DNA from 4 places in the Mesorhizobium sp. C264A genome. Region 3 is predicted to be linked to each of the others. Evidence: predicted binding sites of a transcription regulator. Region 3 holds the regulator's gene; each other region holds the start of a gene.

Region 1 (3,533 bases), 350 kb from region 3:
CTTCTGGCTGACACCAATCTGTCGCCCGAGCAGCGCACCTATGTCGGCGCCGTCTCGACCTCGGCCAGCGCCCTTTTGGCGCTCATCGAGGATTTGCTCGACTATTCCAAGATAGAGGCCGGCCGTTTCGACCCGGAGCCGCAGCCGACATCGCTGCGCGAAATCGCCGACAACATCATCGAACTGATGGCGGCGAAAGCCTTCGCCAAGAACATCGGCCTCGGCTGTCATGTCGAGCCCGACGTGCCACAGATGATCATGGCCGATCCCGGCAGGGTCAGGCAGGTGCTGCTCAACCTGATCGGCAATGCGATCAAGTTCACCGACACCGGCGGCGTGCTGGTTTCGGTTGCACGGGCCCGCACCGAGACCAGCGACCGCATCTGCTTCACCGTCGCCGACACCGGCCCTGGCCTGCGCGAAGAGGATATGGAGCGCATCTTCGAGGAGTTCGAACAGTCCGACGGCACCTCGACCCGCACCCATGGCGGCGCCGGCCTCGGTCTGGCCATATCGAGGCGCCTGGTCGCCGCCATGGGCGGTGCCATTTCGGTGTCGAGCCGGCTTGGCGAGGGATCGGAATTCGTCTTCGAGATCCCGGCCGCAGGAGCAACCGAGGCACCGCAGAACCGGCAGAACATCCTGGCCGGCCGGCGCGCCGTGATCGTGTCGAAGAACGCCGTCGAGGCCGACGCCATCGCCCGCACCATCCGCGCCCATGGCGGCGCCGTCGACGTCGCCGCAACCGCTTCCCAGGCGACGCCCTTCGCCGAACATTGCGATGTGCTGTTGATCGACGCGGCCCTGGAGGACGGCGACGGCAGACTGCTCAAGCGCCTGCGCCAGAGTGGCTTTGCCGATTGCGAGGCGATCACGCTGATCGCGCCGACCGACCGCGGCATGCTTGGCGAATTCCGCGCCAGCGGCTACGCCACCTTCCTGGCAAGGCCGGTGCGCGGCGAAACGCTGCTGCGCGTGCTGTTGACCAATCACGCCCCTGCCTTGCCCCAGCCCAAGCCGGAAAAGAGCGGCGTGTCCGCCCTTCGTGTCCATGGCGGGCGCCGGCAAGGCTTGTCGGTGCTGATCGCCGAAGACAACGACATCAACGCCATGCTTGCCCGCGCCACGCTTTTGAAGGCGGGACATCGCGTGAAAGTGGTCGGCAATGGCAAGGCCGCGGTCGAGGCGGTGACCGAAGCCGGGCTGAAAAACCGCTTCGATGTGGTGCTGATGGATCTGCACATGCCGGTCATGGACGGGCTGGACGCGATCGCCGCCATCCGCCGCCACGAGGAGGAAATGGCTGTGCCGCCGGTTCCGATCATGGTGCTTTCGGCCGACAGCCAGGAAAAGACCCGCCACACCGTGCTCGCCCATGGCGCCAGCGGCTTTGTCACCAAGCCGCTCGATCCCGACGCGCTGGTCCATGCCGTCGAGGGCCAGGTGGCCGCCTGAATTCATGTCGCTCGAAAATGGCCCCGGTTTTGAGAAGACGACATGCACAAAACAAAGACTTGAAGCGCGTCGCGTGAATCGTCCCAGCGCGACGCGCTTCAAGGTGACGCTGGCGCAATCCTCGCGTCACGTAGGTAGCCGAATGAGGGTTTTCGCCAGCCGACGAAGTATTGCCCGTCGCGCCGTATCACGGTACTGTCACAATCCTGTTGCACCTACACCGTATCCCCGTGCCAAGAGGGATGGCTCGAAGGAGAATCACTCGTGCATACAGTTATGCCGGAATGTGACACTCGGCCCAGCGCAGGCGGCGCTTTGCTCGCCGCGCGGAACGCCGATGCCGTCGCAACAGGCGCACCGCTGGGCCGTATCGGCAATCTCGAAGTGCGGCTTGCCCGCAATGAGGCCGAGATCGCCGCCGCGCAGGAAGTGCGCTACCGGGTGTTTTATGACGAGCTTGGCGCCAGGAAGGACCTGTTCCAGGCGCAGGACCGGCGCGACGCCGACCGCTTCGACCCGCTGTGCGACCATCTCCTGGTGCTTGACACCTCGATCTCCGGCCCCGAGCATCGCCGCATCGTCGGCACTTACCGCCTGCTGCGGCAAGAGATTGCGGCGACCGCCGGCGGCTTCTATTCCGAAGGCGAGTTCGAACTGACCAAGCTGATCGCCCGCCATCCCGGCCAGCGCTTCCTTGAGCTCGGCCGCTCCTGCGTGCTGCCGGAATACCGCTCGAAGCGCACCATTGAGGCGCTGTGGCAAGGCATCTGGGCCTACATCAACCACTATGAGATCGGCGTGATGACCGGTTGTGCCTCGTTCCCTGGCACGGTGCCGGCTGCGCATGCCGAGGCGCTCACCTACCTTGCCCATCACTGCCGGACCAACTCCGCCTGGGATGTGCGGGCGGTCTCCGGCCGCTATTGCTCGATGGATCTGATGCCGATCGAGGCGGTCAACGCCAAGGCGGCGATCGCGGCCATGCCGCCGCTGGTCAAGGGCTATCTGCGCGTCGGCGCCCGCATCGGCGACGGCTGCGTCATCGACCGTGAGTTCTCCACCGTCGATGTGTTCGTGGTGATGCCGGTCAAGGAAATCGGCGCCCGCTACGTCAACTATTATGGCGGGGAAGCGCAGCGCTTTGCGGCGTGAGGCAGTAGGCAGTAGGCAGTAGGCAGTAGGCAGTAGTGAAGGCTGCCGCGAATTGCTGACTACCGACTATTCCCTATTCCCTATTCCCTATTCCCTAATCCCTCTCCCTACGGAATATCCTCCGGTCGCCGTCCCGGGCGGCTCTTGTAGGACGGAAAGGTCCAGCCGAATTTCAGCGCGCCGCCGCGCACCAGGAAAGACGCGACGAAGCCGGCGATATCCGAGGCGAGCGGCGGCAGGCCGGCAAGATCGCCAAGTGTGTAGAGGCCGGCGCCCGCGAGTGCGGCGGTGACGTAGATTTCGGGCCTGAGCAGCACCGATGGCTCGCCGGCCAGCAGATCGCGCAGGATGCCGCCAAATGTGGCGGTCAACACGCCCATAACAACGGAGACGACCGGCGAGCCGGTGATGGCCAGCCCCTTGGCCGCGCCCATTACGGAAAAGGCCGCCAATCCGATGGCGTCGAGCCAGAGCAGCCATTTCCAGCGGGATTCGACGCGGTGGGCGATGAAGAAGACCAGCACCGCAACCGCCGCGCAAACCAGCACATAGCCGGAGTTGGCGACCCAAAAGACGGGCAGGTTGAGGATGACGTCGCGAAGCGTGCCGCCGCCAATGCCGGTGACGCTGGCCAGAAACAGGAAGCCGATAATGTCGAGCTGCTTGCGCGAAGCCGCCAACGCCCCGGTCGCGGCAAAGACGGCGACGCCGGCATAGTCGAGGAGGTCGATGGGTGTCAGGGACATGAGGTAGTAGGGATTGGGAATTAGGGAAAGTATGAATAACACGAAGCCGCGCGATTGATACGCCTGCCCCTATTCCCTATTCCCTATTCCCTATTCCCTATTCCCTATTCCCTATTCCCTATTCCCTACTGCCTACCCTACTCACGCATCCTTCTCGGCCTGCTCGTTCACCGGCCCCGG
Region 2 (3,533 bases), on a different contig from region 3:
CCAGTTTCTCGATGCGGGTGCCGTGCAGGCCGACAATGGCGCCTTGCGCATGCAGCACCCGGGCAATCGCCTCGCCAATGCCGCCCGATGCGCCGGTGACGAGCGCCTTGCGGCCGGTCAGTTCGAACATTTTCGTCTCCTGATCTTAAGAGAACACCCTTCCCACGGGAGGGGTTGAATCGCCAGTGGATTATGCAAGCGCGGCCAGCGCCGCCTCGACTTCGGCCGGCGTGCCGACGGCCGATGTGGCGATGTCGCGGTTGATCCGCCGCGCCAGGCCGGAAAGCACCTTGCCGGCGCCGATCTCATAGAGCGTGGCGACGCCATTGGCGCCGAACCACTCCACCGTTTCGCGCCAGCGCACGCGCCCGGTGATCTGCTCGACCAGGCGGCGCGCGATCTCGTCGGGGTCGCTGGTCGGGGCTACAGTGACGTTGGAGACGACGGGCACGACCGGTGCATTCTTGGTCACGCCGGCCAGCGCCTCGCGCATGACATCGGCCGCCGGCGCCATCAGCGCCGAATGGAAGGGTGCGGAGACCTGCAGCATCAGCGCCCGCTTGGCGCCCTTTTCGGTGCACAGTTTCGCGGCGAGTTCCACCGCCGCCCTGGCGCCGGAGATCACCAGCTGGCCGCCGCCATTGTCGTTGGCGATCTGGCAGACCTTGCCGGATCCCGTTGCGGCCTCGGTGCAAGCGGCTTCGACGTCGGGCTGTTCCAGTCCGATGATCGCCGCCATGGCGCCCTCGCCGGCCGGCACCGCCGCCTGCATGGCGTTGCCGCGGATGCGCAGCAGCCGGGCAGCATCGGCGACCGAAACGAAACCGGCCGCGGCAAGGGCGGAATATTCGCCGAGCGAATGACCGGCAACGTAGGCAACCTTGTCCTTCAGCGAAAAGCCGCGCGCTTCCAGCGAGCGGATTCCCGCCAGCGAGACCGCCATCAGCGCCGGCTGGGCATTGGCAGTCAGGGTCAGCGCCTCTTCCGGGCCTTCCCAGATCAGTTTCGACAGCTTTTCGCCCAGCGCATCATCGACTTCCTCGAACACCCTGCGTGCCTCGGGGAAGGCGTCGGCGAGGTCCTTGCCCATGCCGACAGCCTGGCTGCCCTGTCCCGGAAAGGTGAATGCGACGGCCATTTGGGCGCTCTCCAGCGGCTGATTTTTACTGCCTGTGACGCAAGGCGGACCGCCAAGTCAAGCCCGGAGGGGGTATTTCGGCTCTCGCTTGAACCGGAGCTGACCCCGAGTCCCTGTTCCCAAAGGCTTTTTGCCGATCACACCTGATGAAAACCGCTCACGAATCGTTTGCTGGCTCTTCTTATTTTCGCCACAGGCGCTAGCTTTTGCATGACAGTTCTATGACAGAACGGTGGCGCGAGTGGAAATACGCGTTGCTTGGGCCGGGGGAAGAGACGTGGCTAGGATCAGGAAGGGCGCGGCCGTACCCGCGCCACAGTTCTTGGAAGACGATCCGTCCACCGGCTACCTGCCGGGGCGCAGATGGCCGGTCATCCGCTACGGTCTGGTCACGCTGCTTGCCTCCGCCATCCTGGTGTTCGCCATCGAATGGATCGTGCGCGGCGACTTCTTCGGCACGGTCGACTTCTTCCTGCAGCCATTCAAGCCGGGCTGGACCACCATCATTGTCTTTGCATTGGTGCTGATGGGACTGGACGCCGTGCTTGGCCGCAGTCACCAGAGCCTGATGATCGTGGCGCCGCTGACGCTGGCGCTGGCCTTTGTCGGGCATCAGAAGTCGCATTATCTCGGCGATCCGCTCTACCCAACCGATTTTCTTTATTCGCGCCAGATCATGGCACTGATGCCGCTCCTGGTGCGCGAACGGCCTTGGACGGCGCTCGCCATGGCGGTCGGCATCGTCGCCGGCCTGTCGCTGCTGATCTATGGCTGGCGGTTGTGGCGCCGCAAGGTTCCGATCCTCAGCCGCAAAGGGCGGCTGGCGCGGCTGACGCTGGCAGTGCCGCTGCTCGCCTTCTTCGTCTCAATCATGGACTACGCCACCTTCTCGTGGACCCGCGACCGGCTGCAGATCATCCCGATCATGTGGGACCAGAAGGAGAACTACGCCTCCAACGGGTTTGCGCTGGCCTTCGCGCTCAACGTGCCGATGGCGCATGTCTCGGCGCCGGCGGGCTATTCCGACAAGGCGATCGACGCGATCGACAGGCCTGCTGTGGCGGCCTCGGTACCGGATGAGAAACCCGACATCATCGTGGTGATGAGCGAATCTTTCTGGGATCCGACCAAGCTGCCCGGCGTCACAATCACGCCTGACCCGATCCCCAATGTGCGGGCGCTGCGTTCCGGCTATATGTTTTCGCCGGAATTCGGCGGCATGACCGCCAACATCGAATTCGAGGCGCTGACCGGCTTTTCCAATGCCTTCCTGCCGGCGGGCTCGATCCCCTACCAGCAATATGTGCGCACACCGACGCCGTCGCTGGCGACCTTCCTGAAAAGCGAGGGATACCGGGCGCGCGCCATCCATCCGGGCACCAACTGGTTCTGGAACAGGGGCGCCGTCTATGCCGATTTCGGCTTCAACGATTTCCGCTCGGAAGAGACGCTGCCGCCACTGGAAAAGCGCGGGCCGCTGGCTTCCGATGCGTCGATGACCGACGAGATCATCGCAGAGGCCGACGCCAGCGAGCGGCCGGTGTTCTTCTTCGCCGTCAGCCTGCAGAACCACGGTCCCTACGAGCCGTACCGCTATTACAATCCGACCCACAAGGTCGCGGCACCGATCAGCACATGGGCGCGGGAATCGCTGCTCAGCTACGCCGAAGGCTCCGCCGATGCCGACCGTGGCCTCGAACGATTGATCGAATGGGCGAAGAAGCGCGAGCGGCCGACGGTCATCGCCTTCTTCGGCGACCATCTGCCGCCGCTCGGCCCCGTCTATGTCGAAACCGGTTACCTGAAGGACAATGTCGCGCCGCGCAAGGAACCGACGCCGGAGGCGGCACTGGAGCATCATCAGACGCCGCTGGTCATCTGGTCTAACCGCACCGGTCCGGCGCAGGATATGGGCGCGGTGAGCCCGGCCTTCCTGCCCTACCACATCCTGACAACGGCCGGGATCACGCACCCCTACTACACCGGCTTCCTGGGCGCGCTGCGCGAACGCTATCGCGTCGTCGACCGCAATCTGCTTTTGACACCGTCAGGTGAGGCCACGCCGGACTGGGCGCGGCAGAAGGACGTTGATCCGGCGATCAACGACTTCCGCCTGCTGCAATACGACATGATGTTCGGCAAGCGTAAGGCGGCTCCGGACTTCTTCCCCGAAACGATCAACGGTGGTACCCCGCATACGAGTTGATGCCTGGTATTTTTCCAACCCTGCGACGCCAGGACGCTGTCCGGAGCATGCGTTACCCTTGCCTTCCAGCCAATTTGCTTTATAGACGCCCGCAATCTGCCGGTCCTTGCTGGGGGCTGAACGGAGGGCCGGAGGTTTTACCCAAAACCTTCGTGTGAAGCCAGAAGCGCTTCCGCCTCCCGTGTCTCC
Region 3 (3,533 bases):
AGCACCGCTGCTCTTGATCGGCATGGTCGCTTTCGTCGCCGATTATCCGACGACGCCTTTCGATCCGGCGACCGCGCTGCCGGTGCAGATCTATATGTGGGCAAACGAGGCTGAGCGCGCTTTTGTCGAGCGCATGTCCGGCGCCATCATCATCCTGCTCGTCTTCCTCATGGCCATGAACATCACCGCGATCGTGCTTCGGCGCCGGTTCGAGCGGCGCTGGTAGAAAAAAGGCAATTTGGTATGAACATCATGACCGAACAGTCCCTTGAAAATGCAGTGGGCGACAAAATGAACGCCAAGTCGAACGAAGTCATCAAGATGCGCGGCGACAAGGTCGGCGTCTTCTACGGCGAGAAGCAGGCGTTGTTCGACGTCAATCTCGACGTCCGCCAGAACCAGGTGACGGCGCTGATCGGCCCGTCCGGCTGCGGCAAGTCGACCTTCCTGCGCTGCCTCAACCGCATGAACGACACCATCGATTCGGCGCGGGTGACCGGCAAGATCACGCTCGATGAAGACGACATCTACGACAAGAACATCGATGTCGTCGAACTGCGCGCACGCGTCGGCATGGTGTTCCAGAAACCCAATCCGTTCCCGAAGTCGATCTACGAGAACGTCGCCTACGGCCCGCGCATCCATGGGCTGGCCAAGCGCAAGTCCGACATGGACCAGATCGTCGAGCAGAGCCTGAAGAAGGCGGCGATCTGGAACGAGGTCAAGGACCGCCTGCAGGAGCCCGGCACCGGCCTGTCCGGCGGCCAGCAGCAGCGCCTGTGCATCGCGCGCGCCATCGCCGTGTCGCCGGAAGTGATCCTGATGGATGAGCCCTGCTCGGCGCTTGATCCGATCGCCACCGCCCGTGTCGAGGAGCTGATCGACGAACTGCGCCAGAACTACACGATCGTCATCGTCACCCATTCGATGCAGCAGGCGGCGCGCGTGTCGCAGCGCACGGCGATGTTCCATCTCGGCTATCTCGTCGAGGAGGGCGCAACCGACAAGATGTTCACCAACCCCGACGACAAGCGCACCCAAGATTACATTACCGGCCGCTTCGGCTGAACCTTCCGGCGGGTGAATTTCAGGCACGAGGACCAAGATCATGGGTGAACATACCGTCGCCTCCTTCGATGAAGAGCTCGGGCAGATCAGCAAGCTGATCCGCGACATGGGCGATCTGGCAGGCTCGATGGTCAGCGGCTCGACCAGGGCGCTGCTCAATTCGGACAATGCGCTGGCACAGCGTGTCGTTTCCGACGACGCCATCATGGATGCGCGCCAGCGCGAACTGGACGACCGCGCCATCACGCTGATCGCCAAGCGCCAGCCGATGGCCAACGATCTGCGCGCCGTGGTCGGCTCGATCCGCATGGCCGGCGACCTCGAGCGCATCGGCGATCTCGCCAAGAACATCGCCAAACGCGTCGGCACCGTGGGCTTGAGCGTCACGCCGCGCGACCTCTCGCACTCCATCGATGCCATGGCGCAACTGGTGCTGATCCAGGTGCAAGGCGTCGTCGAGGAATATGCCGCCACCGATGCGGCAGCTCTTGCAAAACTCAGGAATGACGACGAGCGCATCGACGTCAAATACACGTCCGTGTTTCGTGAGCTCTTGACCTACATGATGGAAGACCCTCGCAACATCACCGCCTGCACGCATCTCTTGTTCTGCGCCAAGAATCTTGAGCGCATCGGCGATCATGTCACCAACATCGCCGAAAATGCGTATTATGTGCTGACCGGCCAGCAATTGCCCGCCAATCGTCCGAAGCAGGACGAGACGGCGATGGCCACGCCGGCCTGATGAGGGTGAACTGCCTATGATCGCGCCACGCATCATGGTCGTGGAGGACGAGGAGCCACTAGGCGTGCTCCTCCGCTACAACCTCGAATCCGAAGGCTATCAGGTCGAGGTGGTGACACGCGGCGACGAGGCCGAGATCCGCCTGCAGGAAAACGTGCCCGATCTCCTGGTGCTCGACTGGATGGTGCCGGCTGTTTCCGGCATCGAGCTCTGCCGGCGGCTTAGAGTGCGGCCCGAAACCGAGCGGCTGCCGATCATCATGCTGACCGCGCGCGGTGAGGAAAGCGACCGCGTGCGCGGCCTGTCCACCGGTGCCGACGACTATCTGGTCAAGCCATTCTCGACGCCGGAGTTCATGGCGCGCGTGAAAGCGCTGCTGCGCCGCGCCAAGCCGGAAGTGCTGTCGAGCGTGCTCAAGGTCGGCGACATCGTGCTCGATCGAGAATCGCACCGGGTCTACCGCAAGAAGAGCGAGATCAGGCTCGGACCGACCGAGTTCCGGCTGCTCGAATTCATGATGCGCCATCCCGGCCGCGTGTTCTCGCGCAGCCAACTGCTCGACAATGTCTGGGGCGAGACGATCTATATAGACGAGCGAACCGTCGACGTGCATGTCGGGCGGCTGCGCAAGGCCGTCAACAACGGCCGCATGCCGGATGTCATCCGTACCATTCGCGGCGCCGGCTACGCTATTAGGGAAGACTAGGATGCTGCGCGTCGCGCCGTTGCCGGCCATTCAGGCGACATGCTTGCCGGATTTCGCCTGAATGCCCGGCGCGAAAATCTCCTGGTCGACGAAGCCGAGCGCGCGCATGGCGCAGCCTTCGCGGATCAGCGGCAGCTCGTTGGGCTCGGTGTCGAAGGAGATCGATTTCGAGTGCTGGCCGCCGGCGGTCTGGGCGATCGCTTCGCGCAATGCCGGTTCGATCAGGTCGAAGGCGGCGGCGCTGACGCCGACCATGGCGACGGGTGCCGGATCGATCAGAGCAAACAGGCTGCCGAGGCCGAAGCCGAGCGCCTCACCGGCCCTGCGATAGGCTTCGCGCTCCGGGCCATCGGTTTCGCGGGCGCGCGCGGCGAGTGCGCGCATATCAGCGTCGCCGATATCGACCGGCTCGGCATCCTCGCCCATCATTTTGGCGCTGCGCCAGATGGCGTAGTTTCCGGCATAGGCCTCGACGCAGCCGCGCCGCCCGCAGCGGCAGAGCGCGCCGCCCGGACGGTGGATCATGTGGCCGAACTCGCCGCCCGAGGAATGGGTGCCGGTGAACAGTTCGCCTTTCAGCACCAGTCCCATGCCGATGCCGTGCGACAAGAGGATGGCGATAAAGTTGTCGCGGTAGCGCTCGGGCTGGCGCCATTGCAGCGCCACCGCCATCATATTGCAGTCGTTCTCCATGGTGGCCGGAATGCCGAATTCCACTTCCAACATGTCGGCGAAGGCAATGTCGGTCAGTGGCGTGATTGGCGACCACAGCATGGCGCGCGCCTGCGAATCGGTGATGCCCTGGATGCCCATGGCAATGCGGGCGATGCTCTGGACATCGAGGTCGGGATCCTCAAGCCGCCGCCGGACGATTGCTACGCATTCGCCAATCAGCTCGTCGCGCGGCTTGGTCAGCGTGTCCAGCCGGCGCTGTTCCTCGGCGACGACGTGGCCGGCATAGTCGATGACGGTGACGGACAGGAAATTGAGCGACAGCACGACGGTCATCACCGC
Region 4 (3,533 bases), 280 kb from region 3:
GCATCTGCGCGACGGCATCAGATTGCCGGTTGTCGCCGGCGTCTCATTCTCGATCCGGGCCGGTGAATGCGCCGTGCTCGGCGGGCCTTCCGGCGCCGGCAAAAGCTCGATCCTGAAAATGCTCTATGGCAATTATGCCGTCGATGAAGGCCAGATCATCGTTCAGCATGAGGGCGGCCTGATCGATCTCGCCATCGCCAGCCCGCGCACGGTGCTTTCCGTGCGCCGCCAGACGATCGGCTATGTCAGCCAGTTCCTGCGCACCGTGCCGCGCGTCTCCGCGCTCGACGTGGTCGCCGAGCCGCTGGTCGAACGCGGCGAGGACCGCGAGAGCGCGCGGAAAAAAGCACGCACCTTGCTGGGGCAGCTCAATTTGCCGGAAAAGCTCTGGGCGCTGCCGCCGGCGACTTTCTCGGGCGGTGAGCAGCAGCGCGTCAATATCGCGCGCGGCTTCATCACCGAGCATCCGGTCTTGCTGCTCGACGAGCCGACAGCTTCGCTCGATTCGAAAAACCGCGACGTTGTGGTTGCGTTGATCGCCGCCAAGAAGGCCGGCGGTGTCGCCTTGCTCGGCATCTTCCATGACCCGGATGTGCGTGACGCCGTCGCCGATCGCATCATCGACGTGACCTCTTTCGCCGCCGGAAAAATCGCTGCATGAGCAGGAAACTATCGGAAGCGCCGTTGGTCCACGCCACGGCGCAGGTCGAGAACTCGACATTGGGGCGCTGGACAGAGATCGCCGACCGCAGCCGCGTGTCCGAAAGCATCCTCGGCGACTATTCCTACATCATGCAGGACTGCGTCGTCTGGTGCGCGACCATCGGCAAGTTCTCCAACATAGCCGCCGCCGTGCGCATCAACGCCACAAACCACCCGACCTGGCGGCCGACGCTGCATCACTTCACCTATCGCGCCTCCGACTATTGGGACGACGCCGAGCACGAAACAGAATTCTTCGCCCAGCGCCGCGCCAAACGCGTCTCCATCGGCCACGACACCTGGCTCGGCCACGGCTCGACCATCCTGCCCGGCGTCACCGTCGGCGATGGTGCTGCCGTAGGCGCCGGCGCTGTGGTGTCGAAGGATGTCGCGCCCTACACCATCGTTGGCGGGGTGCCAGCCAAGCCGATCCGCGAGCGTTTCGATCGCCGCACGGCCGAACGCTACCAGGCGCTCGCCTGGTGGGACTGGGACCACGCCAGGCTGCGCGCCGCGCTCGACGATTTTCGCGTACTCGAGGCAGACGCGTTCCTCGAGAAATACGGCGCCTGATCGGGTGCGATCACCCCCACTTGCCGCACGGCTGTGGAGCGTAACAAAACTGACATCGTGATGACATGGCAGGTTCATGTCGCTGCGCTAGGCGAGAACCAGACGATCAATTCAGGTCTGGAACTCTTCGATGTTATCGACCCCTGCCACGCTCGAAATCCGCGGCGTCTCGCGCCGATTTGGCAAGAACACCGCTGTCAGCGCCATCGACCTGTCGATCCCACAGGGCCAGATGGTCGGCATCATCGGTCGTTCCGGCGCCGGCAAATCCACCCTCCTTCGCATGATCAACCGTCTCATCGACCCCAGCCAGGGATCGATTTTTTTTGACGGTGCCGAGGTCTCGCGGCTGCGTGGCTCGCCGCTGCGACGCTGGCAGCGCGACTGCGCCATGATCTTCCAGCAGTTCAACCTGGTGCCGCGCCTCGATGTGCTAACCAATGTGCTGCTCGGCCGTCTCAATCATCGCTCGACCTTTTCCAACCTGCTCGGCATGTTTACCCGCGCCGAATGCGCTGAGGCGATTGCAGCACTCGAGCGCCTCGACATCGCCCGCACCGCACTGCAGCCAGCCGGCACGCTGTCTGGCGGCCAGCAGCAGCGCGTCGCCATTGCCCGCGCCATGATGCAGCAGCCCAAGGTGCTGCTCGCCGATGAGCCGATCGCTTCGCTCGACCCGCTCAACGCCAAGGTGGTGATGGACTCGCTGCAGGACATCAACCTGCGCGAAGGCATCACCGTCGTCACCAATCTGCACACGCTGGACACCGCCCGCACCTATTGCAACCGCATCATCGGCATGGCTGCCGGCAAGATCGTCTTCGACGGTCCGCCGGAAGCGCTCAACCGCGAGGCCGTGCGCCTGGTCTATGGCGCCGACGGCAACGGCGTCGATATCTCCGAGGCCATCACCTCGACCAGCATCGCCTACAAGCAAAAGATCGCCGCATCCGCCAGCCCGCTCGAGCCCGCATTCCCCGGGTACTGATCCATGATCCCGAAAAGTGGATACCGGTTTTCGGAAAAGATCATGGACCAAAACTGAGCCGCACTGGATCGACCGCCCGCGTCAAGGGCACTTGCAAAAATCAAGAACGCTGCCGGCGCGGGGCCGGAACTTACAGGAGAGACATCAAATGTTCAGGAAGATGGTATTCGGCGCCGTTTCGGCTCTCGCCATGGCAACCAGCGCCGCGCATGCGGCCGACCTCAAGGAATTCCGCGTCGGCATCCTCGGCGGAGAGAACGAAACCGACCGCCTGCGCAATTATCAGTGCCTGGCCGATCACCTGAAGACCGAATTCGGCTTCGAAAAGGTCTCGCTGTTCCCCGCCGCCGACTATGACGGCGTCATCCAGGGCCTGCTCGGCGGCACGCTCGACTTCGCCGAACTCGGCGCTTCCGGCTACGCCAGCGTCTACATCAAGGACCCGAAGGCGGTCACCCCGATCCTCACCACCCAGCAGACCGACGGCGCCACCGGCTATTATTCCATCGGCCTGGCGCTGAAGTCTTCGGGCATTACCGACATCAAGTCGGCCAAGGGCAAGAAGCTCGGCTACGCCGATCCGGACTCGACCTCGGGCTACCTGATCCCGCTGACCCAGATCCCGAAGGACACCGGCGCCTCGAACGACGCCTACTTCGCCTCGACCCAGTTCAATGGCGGCCATGAAAACAACATCCTCGCCGTTCGCGACGGCAAGGTCGACGTTGCGGTTGACGATTCCTCCGGCATCGGCGACTTCAAGAACGGCTACACCTCCGGCACCTTCCACAAGGTCACCGCCAAGGGCGCCGTCGACCCCAACGACTTCGTCGAAGTCTGGCGCTCGGGCCTGATCCCGAACGGCCCACTGGTCGTGCGCACCGCGCTCGGCGACGACATGACCGCCAAGCTTGCCGCCTTCTTCACCGACCTGCCGAAGAAGGACAAGGCCTGTTTCGAAGGCGTCGAAGGCGGCGACTTCACCGGTTACGTCCCGGTCAAGCCTGACTTCTACAACGTCATCGTCGAAGCCCGTAAGGCAGCCATCGGCGGCTGACGGCAAAATCAGAAAGGGCGACGTGAAAAACGCCGCCCTTTTTGCATGTCCCGATCATGACCATCTCAGCAACAGCCCGCTCCAACGCGACCCTGCAGGTAGCCAACGCCTGGCAGCGCCAGATATCGTTGCGGCGGCTTTATACCATCCTCGGCATCGGCCTGCTGCTGGCGGCGACGCTGTCGAGCATGTGGTTCGCCGACGAGGCCAATG

The links. Region 3 encodes PhoB, which activates phosphate uptake and scavenging genes when phosphate is short. Its sites were predicted from a motif close to TGTCATNNANCTGTCAT; they were not measured.
Region 1: the regulator PhoB is predicted to act here: its motif matches at 1,652-1,668, upstream of olsB (l-ornithine N(alpha)-acyltransferase).
Region 2: the regulator PhoB is predicted to act here: its motif matches at 1,349-1,365, upstream of NKL04_RS14925 (LTA synthase family protein).
Region 4: the regulator PhoB is predicted to act here: its motif matches at 1,315-1,331, upstream of phnC (phosphonate ABC transporter ATP-binding protein).

Annotation. Positions count from the first base shown of each region.
Region 1 is NZ_JAMYVY010000002.1:2,261,262-2,264,794, reverse strand. Features, by position in the region: gene NKL04_RS30090 (response regulator) at 1-1,455, shown strand, start outside; gene olsB (l-ornithine N(alpha)-acyltransferase) at 1,732-2,607, shown strand; gene NKL04_RS30080 (trimeric intracellular cation channel family protein) at 2,715-3,347, opposite strand; gene grpE (nucleotide exchange factor GrpE) at 3,495-3,533, opposite strand, start outside.
Region 2 is NZ_JAMYVY010000001.1:3,013,132-3,016,664, forward strand. Features, by position in the region: gene fabG (3-oxoacyl-[acyl-carrier-protein] reductase) at 1-130, opposite strand, end outside; gene fabD (ACP S-malonyltransferase) at 191-1,138, opposite strand; gene NKL04_RS14925 (LTA synthase family protein) at 1,416-3,344, shown strand.
Region 3 is NZ_JAMYVY010000002.1:1,908,827-1,912,359, forward strand. Features, by position in the region: gene pstA (phosphate ABC transporter permease PstA) at 1-226, shown strand, start outside; gene pstB (phosphate ABC transporter ATP-binding protein PstB) at 244-1,068, shown strand; gene phoU (phosphate signaling complex protein PhoU) at 1,109-1,813, shown strand; gene phoB (phosphate regulon transcriptional regulator PhoB) at 1,830-2,519, shown strand; gene NKL04_RS28415 (ROK family protein) at 2,550-3,533, opposite strand, start outside.
Region 4 is NZ_JAMYVY010000002.1:2,192,704-2,196,236, reverse strand. Features, by position in the region: gene phnL (phosphonate C-P lyase system protein PhnL) at 1-661, shown strand, start outside; gene NKL04_RS29770 (DapH/DapD/GlmU-related protein) at 658-1,275, shown strand; gene phnC (phosphonate ABC transporter ATP-binding protein) at 1,406-2,263, shown strand; gene phnD (phosphonate ABC transporter substrate-binding protein) at 2,412-3,320, shown strand; gene phnE (phosphonate ABC transporter, permease protein PhnE) at 3,377-3,533, shown strand, end outside.